4 regions of the Peribacillus sp. NPDC058075 genome follow, and region 1 is predicted to be linked to each of the others. Evidence: riboswitches for the same ligand, from Rfam matches in the RefSeq annotation. Region 1 holds a riboswitch; each other region holds the start of a gene.
What was found. A riboswitch is a leader RNA that binds a small molecule or an ion and turns the genes downstream of it on or off. The one in region 1 is predicted to bind S-adenosylmethionine.

Region 1 (2,204 bases):
TGTCAAACCAACAAGCCCCGCGATGCTGAATTCCGCGCCTTTTTTTGATTTGCTATTTCGGGTCACTAGGTGGAGTAGATAATCGATGCCACCATTATGTTTGATGACAGCTACCATACCTGCAATTAAAATGGCAAGGAAGGAGATTTCATACATTCCCGCCATTCCTTCTCCAACTTTTTGGATGACACCCAATGGTTGATAACTTCCGTCTGCCAACCCGATAATTCCGGCAAAGACGATTCCGATGGAAAGGACCAAGAACACATTGACTCCTGCCAATGCAGTAATCAATACGCAAAGATATGGAAGAATCTTCACCCAATTATAAGACTGTTGGGAGATGTCGGCTTGTTCACCCATCGTTAAAATTCCCAGGATGGCACATGTGATGATGGCCGCAGGTAAAACGATGAAAAAATTCACTTTAAACTTATCCTTCATTTTCGTTCCCTGAGTTCGAACTGCAGCGATTGTCGTATCTGAAATGAAGGAAAGGTTATCCCCAAACATCGCACCACCAATAACGGCCGCCATTGAAAGGGCAAGCGAAATATCTGTTTGCTCACTAATCCCGACCCCGATAGGTGCCAGTGCAACAATCGTTCCCATGCTTGTCCCCATGGATAAAGAAATAAAACAAGCAATAATGAAAATCCCTACCATTAATAGATTTTGCGGAAAAACAGCTAAGGCAAGATTCACTGTTGATTCAACTGCCCCCATGCCATTGGCAACTTCGGCAAATGCGCCAGCTAAAAGAAAAATGATAACCATTAACATAATATTGGCGTCCCCGGCACCTTTACAGAAGATATCAACCTTTTGATTGAATGTCTCTTTCCGATTCATTGCCAATGCAGCTGCCGAAGCAATTGAAATCGCTACAATCACCGGAAATGAATAAAAATCTTTAGTGATGATTCCGGACCCTATAAATAAAATTAAAAATACGACAAATGGGATCAATGCCCATGGATTCCCTTTATTGTTTGCAATCATGATGTACACCTCTTTTTATTTTCCCCGTGACATGTGTCACAGCTCTTATCCTATTAACAGATTTTGCAAATAACACCAGTTCGAATTTGATTATCAAGTCATGGAGCTATAGCCAAGAAACTGTCAGCATAAAAAAGACCCCTTCTATGATAACAACAAGAAGAGGTCTTTTAATTTATAAAAAACACTCTTCTTATCTTTCAGGCGAAACTCAGCCTGCTGGATTTGGCACAGCACTCCTATTAAGTCCGCTGCCGAGACATCTTCGGGCCAGTCCCTCCGTCTCTCTTGATAAGAAGATCTAAATTATATAATTTATCAAAATTACGATGTCAACCAGAAAAGAACCAGGATGAAAAGTTGCCAAAACCAATCTAGTTTCTGGAAAGTCGTTTTGAAAAGCAAATATAAGAGTACAGCATTTTGTCTATTTTCGCAAGGATTAGTTTTACATTACTTCTCATGCACTCCTTACTGGTTATAAAGAGATCTTGACATATGCAGTTAATCAGTTATTTTCATTTATCGGACAGAGTTCATATAAAAAAGAGGTCTAATGACCTCTCAGCAAATTTGTTGTATTAGGGTCGATGAATTATTCTTGGTCGAGTTCACATCAGTCGATACCTCAAAGGCTTCCATCTGTTCCGAATCGAATGACTTTAAATACTGCTGCAGATATGCTGGATCATTATTGGTTGGATTCAACCAATCTTTTTCATCTTCTGGTTTAAGGATGACAGGCATACGATCATGAATGCTAGTCATTAGCTCATTAGGAACGGTTGTTATAACGGAGCACGAATAGACGCTGATGCCTTCAGGAGATTTCCAGGATTCCCAGATACCCGCCATTCCAAATGGAGCATGATTCTTCAGTTTTATTCGCATCGGTATTTTTCTTTCCGGTGTCTTCTTCCATTCATAAAAAGAGTCAGCGATTATCAAGCATCTCTTCCTCATATACGCATTCCTGAAGCTTGCTTTCTCTGCAATGGTTTCCGCTCTGGCATTGATCATCTTGTAGCCCACTTTTTCGTCTTTTGCCCAGAAAGGAATGAGTCCCCACCGAAGATATCCAAGTCGATTCCTTGCCCCGTCATTAATGACGGAGAGCACGGATTGGGAAGGAGCAATATTGTAGCTGAATTGGTATTCCTCATCAAACGATCCTTGAATATCAAACCGATCTTTTATTTCTT
Region 2 (2,204 bases), 770 kb from region 1:
TTTCCCCGGTTTTTAATTAAAAAAGCACCAATTTCCAATGTTGCCGTTTTGGCAGCGATCCTTGTTTCTTTATCTTCAATGATATTTAAATCGGCAACATGGGAAAGTCCGATGGTTCGCCGAATCAGTTCACAGCCAGCAAAGCCGAATGCATCTTTTTTGAATTTTGTCAGTAAATAAGGCAGATAACCTTTCACATGGCGAAATGGGCTTTTATTTTGGCCATCCCATAATTCGGAATAAGTTTCTTCAAAGGCCTTCCAACATTCATGAAGGTGTGTGTAAATCTCTTCCTTTCCAGCGCTATTACGTGTGATAGCCTGAAAGAGAAGGTTGGCGGTGTATTGACCTAGGTCAAAACCAACTGGACCATAAAAAGCGAATTCCGGATCGATAACCTTTGTTTCAGTTGCACTTGCAAATATACTTCCAGTATGTAAATCTCCATGAAGCAAGGCTTCCTGCTCGGTTTCGAAGCTTTGTTTCAGCTTAGCGACCTCAAGGATCACTTCTTTATCATCCCATATATTTTTGGCGGCATCAGTCAATTCCACCTCGAAATCTCCCGGGAGTTCCTCAAAAAATGGATCCGTGAAAATAAAGACTTCAGTGATTTTGCAGAGTTCGGGATTCGTGAAATGTCGGGCCACTTCCTTTTTCGCAGAGGGTTCTAAATGATAATCGGATGTATAAAATGCCGTTTTCGCCACATATTCACCAATATGCTGTGAAAGCAATGGATATGAATCTCCTTCGATCAATCCTGTTCTAACGATTTTCAAGTGCGATAAATCCTCCATGACCGTGATGGCAAGCTGTTCATCAGAATAATAGACTTGCGGTACGAATTCTGGGCAATAACTTCTGAAATGAATCAGCGCATTCGCTTCTATGGCAGCTCTTTTCAATGTCAGCGGCCAGCTCTCGCCAAGCACCTTGGCATAAGGGACCGCTTGTTTAATTATAATTCCTTTATTTGTGACTGTGTCTGTAATATGAAAAACATAATTTAAGTTTCCATCGCCGATTTCTTTACATGTTAAACTTGCATCCGCATTGACCAACCCAAGTTTTTTTGCAAGGGTTACAGCTGTTTCGTTTGTCAATCTCTTAAAATTTGAATGGTTTTGAGTCATTCTTTTCCCCTCCGGATTCAAAATAAGAATAAAAAAGCCTCTTTCATATAGAAAGAGGCAGAAGTTTTGGCTTCGGACCTCTTATCTTCCAGAATATGAATTCTGGTGGAATTAGCACCGTGCTCTGTGGATTTTATAATCCGGCGGTGAATCCGCCCCATTTCGCAATGGTATTACAGTCGGTTGCTGGGCTTCATAGGGCCTTTATCCCTCAGCCTGCTCTTGATAAGAGTAAATGTTTTCTGAAATTTTAATCTTCGGGAAAATAATATCAACTTTTTAAATAGTTTGTCAATGGGTAAATTAATAAAAATCAGGACGGCGATCTTCGAATACAGGTATTTTGTTACGTGCTTCCGTAACTTTATTGAAGTCCAAGGTGCCTGTCAGGAGTTCATTTCCTTCTCCGGCTTCACTTATGATATTCCCCCAAGGATCAATAATCAAGGAATGCCCGGCAAAGATATTATTGACATCAGAGCCTGAACGATTAACGGCTACAACATAGGCTTGGTTCTCGATGGCACGGCTAATCAATAAGGCTCTCCAGTGATCGAGTCTCGGCTTTGGCCATTCAGCCGTAACGAAGAGAACTTCGGCGCCTTTAGCGGTATGGGCTCGCTGCCATTCAGGGAAACGGATGTCATAACAAATGAAACCAGCACATATTTTTTCATCAAGAGTAAATAAACCATCTTTTTCTCCTGGCTTCAGGAAATGATGTTCATCCATTAATTGAAATAAGTGAAGCTTATCATATTCTTTTATGAGATTTCCCTGTTTATCGATGATTATCATGGTGTTATAGATTCCCTTGCTCGTTTTTTTCGCAATGGAACCGCCTACGATATGAATCTCGTGTTTCCTTGCCTGTGTTTTAAGAAATTCAATCGTTTTTTCCGCCTCTTGATCAGCAATCTCATTTAACCTGCTTAAGTCGTATCCGGTTGTCCAAAGCTCTGGTAAAATGATGATATCAGGTTCTGACCGTGCTGCTTTTTCCAACCATTGTTCCGCAACCTGAAAATTGATATCAGGTTGCCCGAATGCTATATCCATTTGTATACA
Region 3 (2,204 bases), 610 kb from region 1:
CCGAGACCAATAGCCCTGGTTACGACACAGTCCGAAACCGGTACAATCAATATAGCTCCGTTCAGTTTTTTTAACATAGTCAGTTCCAATCCTCCGATGATTTCCATTTCAGTTCAACGGAAAGAAGGAATTTCGAAGGACACGGCCCGAAATGCAATTCAAACAGGTGAATTCGTTGTTCATATCACTGATGAAGATAATGTTGCTGATGCAAATCGAACGGCCAAGGAACTCCCGTCTGACGAAAGTGAATTGGGTCTTACCAATTTCACACAGGCTGTTAGTGATAAGGTGTCGGTACCAGGATTGCAAGAAGCGAAGGTACGCTTTGAATGCACATTGGAGCATGCGATACCATTGGCAGGTTCCAAGAATAAACCTGGTTGTGATTTATTGATAGGGAAAATAGTCTGCTATCATATAGAGCAGGAGATTTACCATAAAGGCCGAATTGACCAGAATGGGCTAAAACCTGTAGCAAGATTAGCGGGTCATACTTATACAAAACTAGGGGAATTATTTGACATAGAACGACCTTAAGGAATATGAAAGAAAAATGGCGTCATCTTTTAAGGTGTCGTCATTTTTTTCGTTAGCATTATCTGCAATTCTAATACTTTAAGCGACTGTTCCAAAAACAAGTTCATATCTATGCCAAAGGTGCGATGTTCGTTTGGACTTTAAAGGAATTCTTTACAAATCGAAACAAAACTTGACAATTTTTTCATAGATTGATAAAGTTATAAAAAAATAATTTCTTATCCAGAGAGGTGGAGGGACTGGCCCTATGAAACCTCAGCAACAGGTCTGCAATGACACTGTGCTAATTCCCGGGGGTGAAACCTTGATAGATAAGACCGTACGTGTTTATTTGTCAGTAACGCACTCTTTTTTAGAGTGCGTTTTCGTTTTTTCTGGATGCAGGATAAAGGAGAGTAAGAATGGAGAACAAAAGGAAGCATGAATTTCAAAGGGAAATGCAGGCACGGCATATAATAATGCTATCGCTTGGCGGGGTGATTGGAACAGGTTTATTCTTAAGTTCGGGTTATACGATTCAACAGGCTGGCCCATTCGGCACCATCCTCTCGTATCTGATTGGGGCATTAGTGGTTTATCTAGTCATGCTATGTCTAGGTGAACTGGCAGTACATATGCCCGAGACAGGTGCGTTTCATAGCTACTCAGCTAAATACATAGGTCCTGGGACAGGGTATACAGTAGCCTGGTTGTATTGGCTAACGTGGACTGTTGCACTAGGTTCGGAATTCACGGCTGCAGGATTGTTGATGCAGAGATGGTTTCCATCAATCAATGTCTGGATATGGAGTGCACTATTTGCCATTTTGGTCTTGGCATTAAATGCGTGGACCGTTAAATTTTTCGCTGAATCCGAATTCTGGTTTGCGTCTATAAAGGTATTTGCCATTGTGATTTTTATTATTTTGGGAGCAGCGGCAATGCTGGGTTTTATTCCAATCATTCATTCACAATCCGCTCCGTTATTCTCCAATTTTACAAGTGAAGGTTTATTTCCGAATGGTGCTTTTGCCATTCTAATGACGATGCTTGCGGTGAATTTCGCATTCTCTGGAACTGAATTAATCGGAATTGCAGCTGGAGAAACTGTGAATCCTGAAAAAACGATACCAAAGGCAATCCGTATGACTTTATGGAGATTGATTATCTTTTTTGTAGGAACCATCGTTGTCTTATCCGCATTATTGCCTATTTCGGATGCAAGCGTATTAGAAAGCCCCTTTGTGGCAGTTCTTGAACGAATTGGTGTGCCGTATGCAGCGGATATTATGAACTTTGTCATATTAACTGCCATTTTGTCTGCTGCAAACTCGGGACTGTATGCATCATCCAGAATGCTTTGGTCACTTGCAGATAAGGAAACTATATCACCAATATTTGCAAAATTGACAAAACGGGGAGTTCCGATACATGCAGTCCTTTTCAGTATGTTGGGCGGCAGCTTAGCCCTGTTCTCGAGTATTATTGCACCGGATACTGTTTACATAGTGCTTGTATCCATTTCTGGACTTGCCGTGGTGGTAGTTTGGATGAGTATTAGCGTGTCACAGTTTCTATTTCGCAGACGATATATAAACGAAGGAAATTCAGTAAATGACTTGGCTTATCGAACGCCATTTTATCCACTCGTGCCAATCGTTTCTTTTATCCTATGCCTGGCTTCT
Region 4 (2,204 bases), on a different contig from region 1:
TTTTCATTTTGTACTGTGGCAGTTGCACACATAATTCGTGAGATGGAGTGATGACATGGAGTGGGGCGAATTCGATAAAGTGATCATTGTAGAAGGCAGTTCCGATAGAAGAAAAGTTGCCTCCGTTTTAAATGAAGATGTGGAAATAAGATGTACGAATGGGACCATATCATTAACTAAACTGGATGAATTAGTGGATGAATTGATGGACCGTGATGTTTATCTCCTTTTTGACGCAGATGAATCAGGAGAAAAGCTGCGGAAGCAGTTCCGAAGGGAAATGCCGGAAGCGAACCACCTGTATATTAATAAAATGTACAAAGAAGTGGAAAGCTCGCCCGAACATCATATCGCAACTGTGCTTCTATCTGCTAATATGAATGTGAAAATGAAATTTTTAAGTCAAAGGGTGAACGACTAATTGATGCAGGAATGGAAAGAAGAAGAGTGTAAGCTTGCTGTTGAAAATGGGGAAACTTTTTGCTTATATTTATATACCCCTTTATGCGGCACTTGTCAGGTTGCCTCCAAGATGCTGACGATATCCCTGGAGCTATTCCCGGAATTGAAGGCAGGCAAAATGAATATGAATTATGTCCATGCAATGGCCGAAACATATGAAATCGAAAGTGTTCCTTGTTTATTGCTTTTCAAAGAAGGACAGCTGCACAAAAAAATATATGCTTTTCAATCCGTTCCTTATTTGTACGGATTGCTTAAGGAAATCAACTAAGAAACCAATCAGAACCGTGGTTGGTTTCTTTGTTGCGGACATTTGAATGCGAGAAAAAAATTAAAAAAAGAATATTCTAACAATTCATTGACTGAGTTAATCTAAAATGCTATATTTTGAATAAGTAACGGCAGAATTTAATAGTTCTTATCAAGAGTGGCGGAGGGACTGGCCCGACGAAGCCCGGCAACCGGTATAAATTTTATATACGGTGCTAATTCCAGCAGAGTGTTGGCTCTGGTAGATGAGGTGTGTTCTTGAAACCTCTTCTTGCTGAAGTGGTTTTTTTGTTTATAAAAGACCAGAGACCATCATATAATTCCAACTAAATCCATAGAAAAAGGTGAAATCATATGTCAGAGAAAAAGTTGCGTTTCGAAACATTGAGTGTACATGGCGGTCTGCAAGCTGATGGAACAGGTGCCCGTGCAGTTCCTATTTACCAAAGCAATGCATACTTGTTCAAAGACACCGACCATGCAGCGAATTTATTTGGCCTAAAGGAGAATGGCTATATATATTCACGACTTCATAATCCCACGGTCAGCGTTTTTGAGGAAAGAATGGCCTTATTGGAAGGCGGTATCGGCGGATTGGCAACAGCAAGCGGAATGGCGGCCATCTCACTTTCAATTCTGAATATTGCTGCTGCAGGGGATGAGATTGTTTCAGCCTCCACATTATATGGCGGTACGTATAACCTTTTTGAAAACACTCTTCCGAAATATGGAATCAAAGTGAAGTTCGTTTCTCCTGATGACCCCGAAAATTTCAAAAGGGCGATTACGCCAAGAACTAAAGCCATTTTTGCTGAAACGATCGGAAATCCAAGTTTGAGGGTGCTTGATATAGAAGCGGTAGCGAAAATCGCCCATGATGCAGGAATACCTTTGATCATTGATAATACCTTTGCGACACCGTATCTATGCAGACCAATTGATTTTGGAGCGGATATTGTCATCCATTCTGCTACAAAATGGCTTCTGGGAAATGGAACGACGCTGGGCGGTGTCATCGTGGATGGTGGGAAATTCGATTGGAACTCGCCAAATTACCCTGGCTTCACGGAGCCTGACCCAAGTTACGACGGTCTGGTATACGCCGAGGCAGTTGGACCTGCCGCGTTCATAACGAAAGCCCGAGTCCAGTTACTCCGTGATTTAGGCCCTGCTCTAAGTGCTCAAAGTGCATTCCAGTTTACGCTTGGACTTGAAACGCTTCATGTAAGGATGAAAGAGCATCTGGCAAACACCAAGTCGGTCATTAAATATTTAAAAAACCATCCTGCCGTGACTTGGGTTTCATATCCTGGTGATGAGGATCATCCCGATAAAGCCCTTGCGGGTAAATATTTGCCAAAGGGAGCTGGATCTGTCGTTACATTTGGGATACAAGGTAATCGAGAAGCTGGGGCAAAACTTATCAATGCGGTGAAATTATGGTCCCATGTAGCGAATGTTGGTGATGCGAA

Region 2: another riboswitch for S-adenosylmethionine. It lies ahead of mtnK (S-methyl-5-thioribose kinase); the one in region 1 lies ahead of ACFVS1_RS10630 (Na+/H+ antiporter NhaC family protein).
Region 3: another riboswitch for S-adenosylmethionine. It lies ahead of mmuP (S-methylmethionine permease); the one in region 1 lies ahead of ACFVS1_RS10630 (Na+/H+ antiporter NhaC family protein).
Region 4: another riboswitch for S-adenosylmethionine. It lies ahead of ACFVS1_RS18505 (O-acetylhomoserine aminocarboxypropyltransferase/cysteine synthase family protein); the one in region 1 lies ahead of ACFVS1_RS10630 (Na+/H+ antiporter NhaC family protein).

The regions. Positions count from the first base shown of each region.
Region 1 covers NZ_JBHVSL010000001.1:2,144,583-2,146,786, forward strand. The annotation lists gene ACFVS1_RS10630 (Na+/H+ antiporter NhaC family protein) at 1-999, opposite strand, end outside; SAM riboswitch class I at 1,193-1,300, opposite strand; gene ACFVS1_RS10635 (SOS response-associated peptidase) at 1,567-2,204, opposite strand, start outside.
Region 2 covers NZ_JBHVSL010000001.1:1,375,017-1,377,220, forward strand. The annotation lists gene mtnK (S-methyl-5-thioribose kinase) at 1-1,136, opposite strand, end outside; SAM riboswitch class I at 1,215-1,368, opposite strand; gene ACFVS1_RS06970 (carbon-nitrogen family hydrolase) at 1,440-2,204, opposite strand, start outside.
Region 3 covers NZ_JBHVSL010000001.1:1,533,832-1,536,035, forward strand. The annotation lists gene ACFVS1_RS07725 (flavin reductase family protein) at 1-540, shown strand, start outside; SAM riboswitch class I at 756-858, shown strand; gene mmuP (S-methylmethionine permease) at 942-2,204, shown strand, end outside.
Region 4 covers NZ_JBHVSL010000002.1:156,198-158,401, reverse strand. The annotation lists gene ACFVS1_RS18515 (toprim domain-containing protein) at 56-421, shown strand; gene ACFVS1_RS18510 (thioredoxin family protein) at 425-733, shown strand; SAM riboswitch class I at 878-984, shown strand; gene ACFVS1_RS18505 (O-acetylhomoserine aminocarboxypropyltransferase/cysteine synthase family protein) at 1,087-2,204, shown strand, end outside.